One region of the Sporosarcina sp. P25 genome, then DNA from elsewhere that is predicted to be linked to it. Evidence: riboswitches for the same ligand, from Rfam matches in the RefSeq annotation. Region 1 holds a riboswitch; each other region holds the start of a gene.
What was found. Region 1 has a riboswitch for S-adenosylmethionine ahead of metK (methionine adenosyltransferase). Riboswitches for the same ligand answer to the same signal wherever they lie in the genome.

Region 1 (5,145 bases):
AGCAAGATGATTGTACGTGAACACGAGAAAACATTCAGCTTTGTGCAGCAACATCATCATGGACACCTCGCCGGTGAATTAATGAAACACTGGAAGAAGGATATGTTTCCTGATGATCAATGGCGTCATTCCGTATTGACTGCCATTAGTAACCACGACATCGGCTGGGCTCCTTTTGATAAACAGCCTTTTTGGAATGATGCGAAGTCGGCACCTTTTCAATTCACTGACTTCCCCCTGCTCCCTAAAACAGTACTTTATCGCCAAGGAATTGATGATGTAGAACAGATGGACCAATATGCAGCAATGCTTTGTAGTCTTCATTATGAACAGTTTATACAGAGTAACAACGAAAAAGAGGCTAAGCTATTTATCAAGGGTGAACAGAATCGTCGTGAACGATTGTGTAAAGAAATCGAGGGTTTTGATAAGGATTTATTTGAAAAGCATTTTGCTTTGCTTCAGCTTGGAGATAACTTTTCCTTATATTGTTGTGTGAATGATCCAGGTATCGACAAAGCGAATGAACATGTATTCTTTCGCGACGGCATTCCTTCTACAAGCATTTTCCATACATTACCGGTAGGACGAATTGGGATATACTTTGCAGATCAGCACACTGTTAAAGTGGAAAATTATCCTTTTAGTTATTCATTTGACGTTGAAGTAAAGCAAAAGACTGTCTTGAAAAAAGATATTGAGGATCACGGATTGCAAGTAGCTTATGAAAAGGCTGACTATGAAGTAATTCCTTTTCATTTTACGCCGTCAAATAAATAAAAAATGCAGAAAGAAGAAATAATTTCCTCTTTCTGCACTCCATTATTGCTTCACACGTACTTTACTTGCAAGTTCTTTCAACGCTTCCACTTTATCCGTCTGCTCCCATGGCAATTCGATGTCAGTGCGGCCAAAGTGACCGTACGCTGCTGTTTGTTTGTAGATAGGACGACGTAGGTCGAGCATTTTAATAATGCCTGCCGGTCGAAGGTCAAATAATTCACGTACGAACTCTACTAATTGAGTTTCGGATAGTGTACCGGTATCAAATGTATTGATCGAGATAGAAACCGGGCTCGCTACTCCAATAGCGTACGCCAACTGAACTTCACAGTGCTCAGCCAGTCCAGCTGCAACGATATTCTTTGCAACATAACGTGCTGCGTAAGAAGCAGAACGGTCCACTTTCGTAGCATCCTTCCCTGAGAATGCACCGCCACCATGACGGGCATATCCACCATACGTATCGACGATGATTTTACGTCCAGTCAGACCGGAGTCTCCTTGAGGTCCACCCACAACAAAGCTGCCAGTAGGATTAATGAAGTATTTAGTATGCTCGTCCAATAAGTTTTTTGGAACGACTGCATCAATCACAACGTTCTTTATATCCTTCTCAATTTGCTCGAGTGTCGCTTCAGGATGATGTTGTGTAGAAATAACGATTGTGTCGATTCGCACAGGATTATTATCTTGATCGTATTCTACCGTCACTTGTGTTTTTCCGTCAGGACGTAAATAAGATATAAGTTCTTCTTTACGCGCTTGTGCCAAGCGATGTGCCAATTTATGAGAAAGGCTGATGGGTAGAGGCATTAACTCAGGCGTTTCATTACATGCATATCCAAACATTAGACCTTGGTCTCCTGCACCGATTGCATCCAATTCTTCATCTGACATAGAGCCTTCGCGTGCTTCGAGTGCCACGTTGACACTTGCAGCGATTTCAGGTGACTGCTCATCAATGGAAGTAAGTACAGCGGACGTTTCGTAATCGAAACCGTATTTCGCACGAACATACCCGATTTCCTTAACAGTATCACGAACAACTTTTGGAATATCCACATACGTTGTCGTAGTAATTTCTCCCATTACTAATACGAGTCCTGTTGTGATACTCGTTTCACATGCCACACGCGCATTTGGATCTTCCGTTAGGATTGCATCTAAAATTGCGTCTGAAATTTGGTCGCACATCTTGTCAGGATGGCCTTCTGTAACTGATTCTGATGTAAACAGTCGACGGTTTGTCATGTTGTTTCCCCCTATATTAAGCATCATGATACGGTACTCTCATAAGTCCCTGGTAAAGTTCCACGCCTAGACGTCAAGCATATACCATAAGGATTCAGGGCTAGACAATATAAAAAGCCCTCCACTCATATTCAATCCATGAGTAAAAGGCAAAATTTCACGCGCAGCACCTTTCACTCTTATCGTCCAAGGAATTAAACCTTGCTTCAGGTTTGGCACCTTCGCGTTAGACTTGCGTCTATTGCAGGTTGCCGGGTTTCACAGGGCCTGTACCCTCCACCAACTCGGGATAAGAGTATCCGTTCATGTCACATCGTATTAAAAAGTTTGGATTTTGTCAAATTATTTCTCCTAAATCACTTGAGTTTTCCATTAGTATAGATTAATATTCTTAATGTGTTATACTATTTACGAATTAGGATATTCTCATCAAGATAAAAATAAATCGACTACGCAAAGGACGGTATGTAAACATGATATCTGCAAAAATTGATGATAGTTTAAAAAGTCTTCTTAGTGGAAGCAACGTGACGATCCAAGCGTCTGTGGCGGAATTAACGGAAAAAGCAGTAGCAAGAGGCGAAGCTAAACTTTCTGCCGACGGTGCGATCACTGCACGTACAGGTAAATATACAGGACGCTCACCTAAGGACAAATTCATCGTTGAAGATGCAGTGTCTAAGGATAAAGTAGATTGGGGTAGCACGAACAGTCCGATTTCAGAGGAGATCTTTGATTCATTATACACGAAAGTCATCGATCATTTGAAGAAAAAAGATGAACTCTTTGTATTTAAAGGGTTTGCAGGGGCAGATAAAGACTCTCAATTGTCTATCCAAGTAATTAACGAATTAGCTTGGCAAAATCTGTTCGTTCACCAACTATTCATCCGTCCAACCAAAGAAGAATTGAAAGCACATGAATCGCAATTCACCATTTTGGCTGCCCCTTCATTTAAAGCGGATCCAAAAGTGGATGGCACGAACTCTGAAACGTTCATCATTGTATCGCTGGAAAAGCGAATTGTCTTAATCGGTGGAACAGAGTACGCTGGAGAAATGAAAAAGTCTATTTTCTCTGTTATGAACTTCTTACTTCCTGAGCAAGATATCCTATCCATGCACTGTTCGGCAAACGTTGGAGAAGAAGGCGATGTTGCTTTATTCTTCGGTCTTTCTGGAACAGGTAAAACGACACTTTCAGCAGATGCTAACCGTAAACTTATTGGTGATGATGAACACGGATGGTCTGATAATGGCGTATTTAATATTGAAGGCGGATGTTACGCAAAATGTATCAATCTTTCTGCTGAAAAAGAACCTGAAATCTTCGGAGCAATCCGTTTTGGCGCTGTTTTAGAAAACGTAGTACTGGATGAAGAGACACGCATTGCTGATTATGATGATAAATCATTAACAGAAAACACACGTGCTGCATATCCAATCGAAAACATTGATAATATCGTGACACCGTCAGTTGCTGGTCATCCGAAGAACATTATCTTCCTTACAGCTGATGCTTCTGGTGTATTGCCTCCAATCTCGATTCTTTCAAAAGAACAGGCAATGTACCACTTCTTGAGCGGTTTCACTTCCAAACTTGCTGGAACTGAGCGTGGAATTACTGCTCCTGAACCAACATTCTCTACTTGCTTCGGTTCACCATTCCTACCACTTCCTGCAGCTACATATGCAGAGATGCTTGGAAAGAAAATCGATGAGCACGGTTCAAAAGTATTCCTTGTGAATACAGGATGGACTGGTGGGATCTACGGTGTAGGTTCACGTATGAACTTAGGCTATACACGTACAATGGTGCGCGCTGCAATCGCCGGGAAGTTGGACAATGTAGAAACAAAGAAGAACGAAATCTTCGGATTGGAAATGCCTCTTGAAATCGAAGGTGTACCAAGTAATGTTCTACACCCTCGTTACGCTTGGGAAGATCCAAACGAATACGATAAAGAAGCAAACCGTTTGGCTGATGCTTTCCGTGAGAACTTCAAGAAGTTTTCTCACGTTTCAGAAGACATCGCAATCAAAGGCGGACCACCCGTCAGTAAATAATGGCATACGAAAAGGCTGACCCCTCTGGTCAGCCTTTTTACGTCTACATTGTAATCACTTAAGCGGTGGCGGATGCACATCATTGTCGCTTCATCCAATCCACTGCTTTTTTCACAAGTTGTCGATTCATTTCAGGAGGAATATAATGCGTAAAGCCTTCTAAATACCAAGTTTCAAACTCTTTATTCGCATCACGCAATGCATTCTCCAGCAATAAAGCCTGATCAAACGATACATTCGTATCAAGAGTTCCGTGGATAATCAATGCCGGAATATCAATATTCTCTATCTGGAATAGCGCTGTTCTTTCACGATACGCATCTGGTTGACTATTCGGCGTGCCACCGATGACACGCTTCATCATACGTCGCATATCCTGTCGCTCTTTGTATGTGAAGATCACATCTGAAACTCCTGCCCATGTTACCATAGAAGTTAAATCTTCGCGCATAATGGCTGTCCATAAGGCCATGATCCCGCCTCTTGAAAAAGAGAATAAATGAATGCGATCTGAATTGACTGCACTTTGCTGTTTCAGCACTTCCACGCCTGTCACGGCATCATTGCGATCCTCCCCCGCAAATTCATCCTTTCCTTCACCACCACGATTGCCGCGATAATAAGGAGCGAATACCACAAGACCATGCGACGCAAATTGTGCAATACGCGCTGGCCTCACCATCCCTACATGTTGGATACCGCCACGTAAATAAAGCAATCCATCATACCGTCCTTTTGCTTTCGGTGTTGCCAGAAGTCCTTTTACAAGCAAGCTATCAGAACTATAGGTGATTTCTTCCAATCTGACATGGGGGTTTGGGGAGGGATAATCTTTTCTCCGTATGATTTTACCATCAGTTAGTTCTATCATTCGCTTCCACCCACTTCCTAAGCTCACCCATTCCGCGATCTTTCATATGAAAGCTGAGTTCAGTACAAGCATCTAGTTCAGCGTCGGTCATCCAAACTACGCCTTCTGTTTCCATTAACGTAAAGTCTTTTTCCACATGTGTTATATCTCCTGTGAAAACGGCTTTGCAAAAAG
Region 2 (5,145 bases), on a different contig from region 1:
TATCGTAGACGACAGCTATTTGATGACAGGTGATATTCTGTTCATTGATTCGATTGGACGTCCTGACTTAGCAGGTTTAGCAGAAGATTGGGTAGGCGACTTGCGTGATTCTTTGTATCGACGCTATAAAGAATTATCGAAGGATTTAACAGTCCTACCGGCTCACTTCATGCTTATAGATGAGTTGAATGAAGACGGTAGTGTGTCGGAAAAGCTCGGTGTATTGTATGAGCAAAATCACGGTTTGAATATTGAGGATGAAAGTGAGTTCAGGGAATTAGTCACGGGGAACTTGCCTCCACAGCCTAACGCATATCAGGAAATTCGCCAGATGAACATGGGGAAAATCGAGCCTGACGAGGAAACGCAACGCGAGATGGAGATTGGTCCGAATCGCTGTGCGGTACGGTAAATAATTAATTTAATTCATATGGAAAACAAAAAACAAATTTAAAGGAGAAGATATATATGAGTACAACAACATTTTTAGATGCAAAAGGCCTGGCATGTCCAATGCCGATCGTACGTGCAAAGAAAGCAATGAAGGATATGCAAACAGGAGACGTTCTTGAGATTCATACGACAGATAAAGGATCGGTGTCCGACCTGACAGCGTGGGCTACTTCTGGTAATCATGAAATAAAAGATCAGCAACAAGAGTCTGATGTCTTTAAATTCTGGATCCAAAAAGGATAAACTGAGGATAGAGGGAATAACTGTCTCCCTCTTTCGTCTGGAAGAAGGGAGGACATCATGACTATTCCATTTATTATCACGATCTTCCTTATTGGATTTGTGGGCTCATTCCTTTCGGGTATGATGGGAATTGGTGGCGCAATTGTCAAGTATCCAATGTTGCTATTTATTCCTGCATTACTTGGCTTTCCTGCATTTACACCACATGAAGTATCCGGTATTACGGCAGTGGAAGTTTTCTTTGCATCACTTTCAGGAGTTTTAGCATATCGAAAGAGTAATTTGATCTTGAAACCACTCGTTCTCTATATGGGAATCAGTGTATTAGTTGGCAGTGTCCTTGGCGGTGCTGGTTCCAGTATGCTTTCAGAAGCTACCGTCAACGTGATCTACGGTGTTCTAGCTGTCATGGCAGCTATTATGATGTTTATTCCGAAAAAAGGCCTCGACAATCAGCCGATTGATGAAATTACATTCAATCGTTTCATAGCTTCGAGTGCGGCTTTTATCATTGGATTGGCAGCTGGAATCGTCGGAGCTGGCGGCGCATTCATCATGGTCCCGATTATGCTCGTAGTACTAAAAATTCCCACACGCGTCACAATCGCTACATCACTAGCGATTACGCTGTTATCATCGGTGGGCTCGGCGTCAGGCAAGCTCTTAACAGGGCAAGTACCTTATGGCCCAGCTCTCGTAATGATCATCGCAAGCATCATCGCGGCTCCGATCGGTGTAAAAGTGAGCCGGAAAGTAAACACCAAAGTATTACAAAGCATTCTAGCCGTATTGATCATCGCCTCGGCCGTGAAAATATGGTGGGACATATTCTAATCAAGCACAATCGCCAGCACATCGTTCAACGAACATGTGCTGGCGATTTTTTGGTGAAGTCATAAGTGGAAACATCATTAAACTCACTTCTGATCTAGCAGGTGGCTCCCGCAATGAGCTACAGACAAGAAATACGCCTGTCTCTGTCTCATTACTACGTCACCGCTTGGAAGACGACTTCGTTTAGTAAATGTATAAATCATTACACATTAAAATAATCAAGGTAGTAAACTAGTTGATCGTAAGTGGAAGGCGGCGACTCCCGGAGGATCAGCGTGTGTCTTGAGACCCTGGATAGATGCCTTAATTTCTGCAAAGTACACAGAAATACGGCAAAGCGAACCCTTCGCTGTTCGCTTGGCTCAAGCCACGCCCTCGGGAAAGCGTCCGCCTGGAACGTCGATCAACGGTGTCTTCACTATTATTACTTTCATTGCAAGATATTAAAGGAAATACAGATTTCGAAACATTCCATTAAATTACCTTGCAATAGACTAGGAATAGCCGTATACTATTTTTCAACGATGGAAAACGAATAGACACACTCTTATCAAGAGCGGCGGAGGGATTAGGCCCTGTGATGCCCGGCAACCGGCAAAAGCAAAGGTGCTACTTCCTACAAACTTTCAGTAGTTTGGAAGATAAGGGAGGAATAAGCGAAAGCAGAGCCCTCTTCTTATTATGGAAGAAGGCTTTTTTCTATATATTGCTAATCGTCGTCTTGCGTTTTTCTTGTCTAGTCCTAGGAATTTCGGTGTTCCATCAATACACGAAAAAAGGGGAATGGTTATGACGAAATTACAGCCAGAAACGATATTATTACATGGAGGACAAAAGCCAGATTCGGAAACAGGCTCACGTGCGTTGCCGATTCATCGTACGACCTCTTATGTGTTCAGAGACACGGAGCATGCACAAAACTTATTCGCTTTGAAAGAAGCGGGCAATATCTATACAAGAATTACGAATCCGACGGTAGCCGTATTTGAAGAGCGTGTAGCCCAGCTAGAAGGCGGATCAGCGGCAGTTGCCCTGTCTTCGGGAATGGCGGCAATTGCATTCTCTATTATGAACATTGCTGAAGCGGGTGATGAAATCGTTGCAGCCAGCAATCTCTACGGCGGTACATACAACTTATTCGCTGTGACATTACCCCGCTATGGCATCAAAGTGAAGTTTGTTGACGCGTCAGATCCAAAGAACTTTGAAGTAGCTATTACGGATAAAACGAAAGCGTTGTTTGCAGAAACAATCGGTAATCCAAGTTTGCAAGTTCTTGACGTAGAAGCCGTTGCGAACATCGCACATGAAAATGGACTTCCATTGTTAGTAGACAATACATTCCCGTCTCCTTATGGATCAAATCCGATCGAGTATGGTGCCGATGTAGTTATTCATTCCGCGACAAAGTGGATTGGCGGACACGGTACGACAATCGGTGGTGTGGCAGTTGATGCAGGGAAATTTGACTGGACGCAAGGTAGGTTCCCTGGTTTTACAGAGCCGGATGAATCCTATCATGGCTTACGGTACGGAATCGATACAGCTGCTGCAGCTTTCGCAACGAAATTACGTGTACAATTGCTGAGAGACTTCGGCCCATGTCTGTCACCAGATAGTGCATTCAACTTGTTGCAAGGTTTGGAAACACTTCATTTGCGCGTGCCTCGCCACAATGAAAACGCACAAAAAGTTGCTGCATTCCTGCAAGAACATCCGGCAGTAGAATGGGTGACGTATACAGGTCTAGAAGATCATCCAACAGTAGAATTGGCAAATAAATATTTAAAAAATGGCTATGGTTCAATTATCGTATTCGGTATTAAAGGTGGACGCGATGCAGGAAGACAAGTAATCGACAATGTAGAAATTTGGTCTCATGTAGCGAATGTGGGAGATGCGAAGTCATTAATCATTCACCCGGCATCTACAACTCATCAGCAGTTGTCTGTGGAAGACTTGAAAGACTCAGGCGTTAGTGAAGAGCTAATTCGCTTATCTGTAGGGTTGGAGTCAGCAGAGGATATTATTGCGGATTTGAAGCAAGCAATCGAAAAAGTGGCAAACTAATATATGAAAAAGAACACCGTCGCTAGTGCGATGGTGTTCTTTTCTCTACTAACGCTTTATTCGTTTCTTTTCATCTTTTAGTGATTTGAACAGCGAGACGACCATCATAATGAGGATGATGGAGAATGGCAAAGCGGCAATAATGATGACGTTTTGCAGTGCATCCAATCCTCCGACATATAATAGAATGATGGCGATGGCAGATTGAATTACGCCCCATACAACTTTCAAATTATTTGGTGGAGTCAATGAACCATATGACGACTGCATGCCGAGCACAAATGTAGCCGAATCCGCTGAAGTGATAAAGAACGATGTAATCAACAAAATGGCAATGACTGATATGACGAATGACAAAGGCAATTCGCTGAACATCTCAAAGATTGTCAGTTCAGTTGCACTTGCAGCCAAGTCGACAATTCCAGCTTTTTGCGTTTCAATTGCTGTCGTACCAAATGCTGTGAACCAGATCATACTCAACACAGTAGGAACAACTAGCACGCCAATCATGAACTCGCGAATCGTTCTACCTTTTGATACGCGGGCAATGAACATCCCGACAAATGGTGCCCAAGCTATCCACCAAGCCCAGTAGAATAGAGTCCACCCATTTAGCCAAGTACGATTTTCAGGAGTGAGCGGTGCAGTACGGAAACTCATACGTATGAGATTTTCCAGGTAGCCACCAATGGAATCCGTGAACATGTTGAAAATCAATAAAGTTGGTCCAAGCACGATCATGAAAATTAACAATGCCAAAGCTAAAATCATATTGGCATTGGATAAAATTTTAATTCCTTTTCCAAGTCCACTCCACGCAGATATAAGGAATAATACTGTTACCACTGCAATGATAAAGAATTGGGACCAGAAGCCTATTGATACACCGAATAAGTAATTGAGCCCGGCGTTTATTTGGACAGCTCCAAAGCCAAGTGATGTCGCCACACCGAAAACGGTGGCAAAAATAGCGAAGACGTCAATGACTGTGCCGAGCTTTCCATCTACTCGATCACCAAAAATTGGACGAAGTGTAACGGAGATTAATCCAGGTTGTCCTTTGCGGAATTGGAAATATGCCAATACTAAAGCGGTCATACCGTATACAGACCAAGCATGGAAACCCCAATGGAAAAATGTCGACTGCATTGCTTCTTTATAAGCAGCTTTTGTTTCAGGAGCTTCTGTAGCAGGACTTACTGCGTAATGCGAAAGAGGTTCGGCCGCCCCGTAGAACACGAGTCCGATTCCCATACCAGCGGAAAATAACATCGCTAACCATGAAAACATGGAAAACTGCGGTCTGTCATTATCCTTTCCTAATCGGATTTTCCCGATCGGACTGAATATCAAGAATACCGAAATGAAGAATAACATGGAGACGGTCAGTAAGTAATACCAGCCGAATGAATCCGAAATAAAGTCCTTAATAGCGGACGTGATTTCTTCGAAGTGTGTAGGGGCAATGACGCCGTATCCCACTGCCAATATGACGGCCACTAATGTAATGTAAAATGTTATAGAAGTTTTTTTCATAGTTCCTCC
Region 3 (5,145 bases), on a different contig from region 1:
AAAGCAAAGGTTCGATCCCTGAAATAGCATGACCATGAGGGTTTTCGGGCATCTTGCGTGGAGCCTTATCTTTAACTACCTCACGTATTGCACGAATATGATCAGGCGTTGTACCGCAGCAGCCGCCCACCATGTTCAACCAACCTTTTTCAGCGAAGCCTTCCAGTTTTTTCGATAGTGATTCAGGAGATTCATGATAATGTCCTTCCTCATCTGGCAATCCCGCATTTGGATAGCAGGTTACGTAGCTTGTCGCTAAGTCCGATAATGAACGCAAATGGTCCGTCATGAATTCTGGACCTGTCGCACAGTTTAAACCCACCGAAAGTGGATGGACGTGTTCAATGGAAATATAGAATGCTTCAATACTTTGTCCAGCAAGTGTTGTACCCATCGGTTCGATCGTACCTGAAATCATGATAGGAATTTCGCGTCCAAGCTCTTCAAATGCCTTTTTAATACCAATTGTTCCAGCTTTCACATTCAGCATATCCTGACTCGTTTCCATCAGTATCAAATCACTGCCTGCTTCTATAAGCGCTTTAGCCTGTACATAAAAATCATTGGATAGTTCATCGAACGTAATACCGCCCGTGACCGAAAGCGTTTTTGTCGTAGGTCCGATCGCACCTGCGACAAAACGTGGCCATTCTGGAGTAGAAAACTTCGCCGCACTTTTTTTCGCTATCTCTACAGACTTTGCATTAATTTCATCTGCACGATGACCAAGTGAAAATTCATTTAGTACTAGGGGAGTGCCGCCAAATGTATTCGTACAAATGATATCAGCACCGGCTTCTAAATATTCATCGTGAATTTTCTCCAAGACGTCAGGGCGTAACACACTCATGTATTCATTACATCCATCGTATTCTTCTCCGCCGAAGTCTTCCGTCGAGAAATCTTCCGCTTGCAGCATCGTCCCCATCGCACCATCAATGATCAGGATTCGTTTATCTAGTTGTTCTTCAATAGGATGTCTCTGCATGTGTTAATTCCCTCTCCTTCTGCTGGTCTATTTTCTTAATATACTCATACAACTCTAATGTCATATCGTAGCGCAGGAATGGTGTGATGAGATACAGCCCATTAAAATATTGTGCCGCTGTATCTATCAATTCTTTTGCGATTTCAAGACCTGTTTCAGTTGATCTTTCGCGATCCTCTCCGCATTCACGCATTCTTTCCAACACATCTTCTGAAAGCTTGATGCCCGGTACCTCGTGATGCAGGAACTCTGCATTTCGTATATTCGTCAATGGCATGATACCGATGAAGATCGGTGTATCCAAGTGTTTTGTTGCTTCATATACATCGATAATCTTTTCTTTCGTATAAACTGGCTGAGTGATGAAATAGTCCGCACCCGCTTCAATTTTCTTCTCAAGCCGTTGTACAGCACGATCGATTACACGTACGTTCGGATTGAAAGCTGCTGAAATGGAGAAGCTGGCTTTCTTGCGCAACGGCTTACCAGAGAATGAAATCCCTTCATTCAATTTCTTAATCAATTGCAATAACTCCATGCTGGATACATCGTAGACACTTGTAGCACCGGGGAAGTCCCCAACTTTTGTCGGATCGCCTGTTACAGCTAGGATATCGTGAATACCTAATGCATCAAGCCCCATCAAATGTGATTGTAAGCCGATAAGATTGTGATCCCGACACGTTAAATGTACAAGCGGGCGGATATTATGTTGCATCTTAACGATCGAGCCCATCGCCATGTTGCTGATGCGAGGGGAAGCAAGTGAATTATCTGCCATTGTTATAGCGTCAACTCCAGCGTCATATAACATATTTGCACCTTTGATATAATCGTCCGTTTCCAAGTGGCGTGGTGTATCTAGTTCTACAATTACTGTACGCTCTGTTTTCGCTTTTTCATGAAGAGGTTGATGTTTTGCAGGACCCGCTTCATGAATCACGATAGGTTTTGCCGGTTGTACAACCTTTTCTGTGATAGGTGTCAGTCGCGCTAACTGTGTTTTCGCAGCTTTAATATGCTTAGGTGTTGTCCCGCAACATCCACCAATCAGCCGAACGCCTTGATCACGAAGTAATACGGCAGCGCGTCCAAAGTATTCTGCTTCTGATTCATAGACAATACGGCCATCCTCAACATCTAATAGACTGGCGTTTGGATATGCGGATAAAAATGCTTTTTCCGGTAATGTCACATTATCGAATGCTTGAATCGTGTGGTAAGGACCTAATCGACAATTGACTCCTACGATATCTGCTCCAAGAGACTCGAGCTGATGAAGTGCGGCGTTTAATGAAAGTCCGTTCTGCAATACGCCGGGATCATGCATAGAAACTTGTGCAATCAATGGGACATCCGTGATTTTCTTTAATGTTGTAACTACGGATGATAACTCTTCAAAGTCATAATACGTCTCTAATAGAAGACCATCAGGATCACCTGCCAATAATGCATTGGCTTGTTCTAGTACGACTTTTTCTATTTCATCCAATGTAGCATCGCTTTTACGTATCCCCCGCAAGCCGCCTATTGTTCCAAGCACAAATTGCCCGCCAGGTGCCGCTGCACGTTTTGCAATTTTCATAGCTGCCTTATTGAATTCTGTAACATGACTTTCTAGACCGTAGCGAGCTAATTTGTTTGCGTTCGCACTGTAGGTGTTTGTCTGGATAATATCTGCACCGGCTGTGATGTAATCTTGGTGAATTTGCTCTATAATTTCAGGCTTTTCTATGTTTAGTTCTTCATAACAGTAATCAATTCCGTAAGAATATAAAATCGTCCCCATTGCACCATCTGCCGTTAGGACATTTGTTTGTAGTTTCTCGAGCAATGACATAATTCCATCTCCCTTTGCTTTTTTTAATCAAAAAAAGCCTTCAAGTATATTAGAAGGCTTTGTAATCTCAATGACTAGTTCCCTCTCATCTTTTCAGTGTGTCGATTTGACAGACTGCTGGAAGTAGCACCTTGCCAAAATGGCTGGTTGCTGAAGCGTCGACGGGCCAGTCCCTCGGCTTCTCTTGATAAGATATGTTTCTTATTCAATTATTTCGATTATTCTAACCATATCATAGCGGCTTTGTTGGATACCGTCAAGTGAACGTTTGGTGAAGTTCAAAGTGCGGAGTTAGAGCATAGAGAAATTGTGGCATATATGATAAAATACAAGAATCAACTCAAAAAGGTGAGGAATTATGCGATTCTTTAAATACTCATTTCCAATCGCTGTTCTTGTAGGTACACTTGCTTGGATTATGATAGGCAACAGTTACGAGGAAGTTGCTTATGATATGCGTGTGTACATTACGATAGCGGCTGCTATATTTAGTGGATTAATCTCAAGTGTTTTGTTTCGAAAAGAAAAAGAAGAACAGATTGATGAGAAGAAGTAGACTGTCAGCGTGATGCTGCAGTCTTTTTTTGTCTACTTTTATTGGTTAACTAAATAATAAATTATGTTGACAATAAATGAGTTAACCGATATTATTTGTGAGGTAACTAATATAAAAAGAGGTGTCGTAATGACAATAGCAACAGAGAGACGACCGGTAAGTAGATTTAGCGCATTAACTATTGTCTACAGTGGGATGTTCGCAGCGTTAATGATGATTGGAGCGAATATTACATCCTTCGTGCCGTTTTTAGTAGTTGGTGGAGTACCCATCACATTGCAAACATTTTTCGCAATCTTATCAGGACTATTACTTGGCAGTCGTCTAGGTGCGTTATCGATGACGGTTTATATGTTAATAGGGCTAGCGGGCGCGCCGGTCTTCGCTAAATTTTCTGGAGGCTTCGGTCAGATCTTGAGTCCGACGTTTGGCTTTATTCTCACATTTATTCTGATCGCTTATGTAGCGGGAAAGATTGTAGAGCGAAAACACACCATGTCTGCTTTTATTACCGCAGCATTGGTCGCTACAGCAATCAACTATATACTAGGCACAAGTTGGATGTATTTTGCGTACAAGATGTGGGCTGCTGCACCCGACGTGTTTACCTATAAGATTGCTTGGCTATGGATGATGCCTCCACTGCCGAAAGATTTAATTCTTGCTGTATTGTCAGGCGTATTCGCGTTTAGAATGTCAAAACACTTGAAAGTGAGGCGTACGTTATAATGAACTACCAAAGATTGGCTACACAAGTACTTGAAGGTTATGTATTAACTGATGAGGAATCACTCGCAATATTAAATAGCCCAGATGAAGATTTACTATTATTACTGCACGCAACGTATTCAATTCGATCGCATTATTTTGGAAATAAAGTGAAGTTAAATATGATCATCAATACGAAATCAGGATTATGTCCAGAAAACTGTGGGTATTGCGCACAATCCATCATTTCAAAAGCACCTGTCGAAAAGTATGCGATGATGAAATCGGAAGAAATACTAGAAGGTGCAGAACGTGCTGCTGCTAATAAAGCGGGCACCTATTGCATTGTAGCAAGTGGACGGGGACCGCGTGACAGTGAACTGGACATTGTCATTGAGTCTGTTAAACAGATTAAAGAGAAACACAAAGGCATGACGGTATGTGCTTGTCTAGGTATTTTGAAACCAGGACAAGCGACTCGTTTGAAAGAGGCGGGAGTCGATCGCTACAACCACAACTTGAACACTTCTGCAGAGCATCACGAAAGTATTACTACATCGCATACATACGATGATCGGGTAAATACTGTAGGACTTGCCAAAGAAGCAGGCATATCTCCATGTTCAGGTGTCATCGTCGGCATGCGTGAAACAAAGCAAGATATCATCTCCATGGCGCGTAGCCTAAACGAACTGGATGCAGACTCAATACCTGTAAACTTCCTGCATGCAGTGGATGGAACTCCATTAGAAGGGACATCAGAACTGGAGCCACGTTACTGCTTAAAAGTCCTGTGTCTGTTCCGCTACATTAATCCTAGCAAAGAAATCCGCATCTCAGGTGGACGTGAAGTTAATCTAAGAAGCCTACAACCACTAGGCCTATACGCTGCGAACTCTATCTTTATCGGCGATTACCTCACAACAGCTGGCCAAGAAAACGATCAAGATCAAAAAATGCTTGAAGATATGGGCTTCGAAGTTGACTTGGAACCTTTGAACAAAGAACCCATCACTATTTAAATAAAATGAATAAAATTATTTGTATACTTTG

Region 2: linked by a shared signal. The riboswitch ahead of CSV70_RS14525 (O-acetylhomoserine aminocarboxypropyltransferase/cysteine synthase family protein) and the one ahead of metK (methionine adenosyltransferase) in region 1 are both predicted to bind S-adenosylmethionine.
Region 3: linked by a shared signal. The riboswitch ahead of CSV70_RS02965 (bifunctional homocysteine S-methyltransferase/methylenetetrahydrofolate reductase) and the one ahead of metK (methionine adenosyltransferase) in region 1 are both predicted to bind S-adenosylmethionine.

What each region holds. Positions count from the first base shown of each region.
Region 1 is NZ_PDYV01000010.1:13,492-18,636, reverse strand. Features, by position in the region: gene CSV70_RS10085 (hypothetical protein) at 1-1, shown strand, start outside; gene CSV70_RS10080 (DUF3891 family protein) at 7-780, shown strand; gene metK (methionine adenosyltransferase) at 823-2,034, opposite strand; SAM riboswitch class I at 2,211-2,330, opposite strand; gene pckA (phosphoenolpyruvate carboxykinase (ATP)) at 2,508-4,100, shown strand; gene CSV70_RS10065 (alpha/beta hydrolase family protein) at 4,180-4,971, opposite strand; gene CSV70_RS10060 (NUDIX hydrolase) at 4,955-5,145, opposite strand, start outside.
Region 2 is NZ_PDYV01000022.1:25,678-30,822, forward strand. Features, by position in the region: gene CSV70_RS14510 (MBL fold metallo-hydrolase) at 1-412, shown strand, start outside; gene CSV70_RS14515 (sulfurtransferase TusA family protein) at 469-696, shown strand; gene CSV70_RS14520 (sulfite exporter TauE/SafE family protein) at 754-1,530, shown strand; SAM riboswitch class I at 2,075-2,178, shown strand; gene CSV70_RS14525 (O-acetylhomoserine aminocarboxypropyltransferase/cysteine synthase family protein) at 2,320-3,600, shown strand; gene CSV70_RS14530 (glycine betaine uptake BCCT transporter) at 3,649-5,136, opposite strand.
Region 3 is NZ_PDYV01000002.1:249,223-254,367, forward strand. Features, by position in the region: gene metH (methionine synthase) at 1-988, opposite strand, end outside; gene CSV70_RS02965 (bifunctional homocysteine S-methyltransferase/methylenetetrahydrofolate reductase) at 969-2,828, opposite strand; SAM riboswitch class I at 2,911-3,022, opposite strand; gene CSV70_RS02970 (hypothetical protein) at 3,187-3,384, shown strand; gene CSV70_RS02975 (biotin transporter BioY) at 3,514-4,113, shown strand; gene bioB (biotin synthase BioB) at 4,113-5,114, shown strand.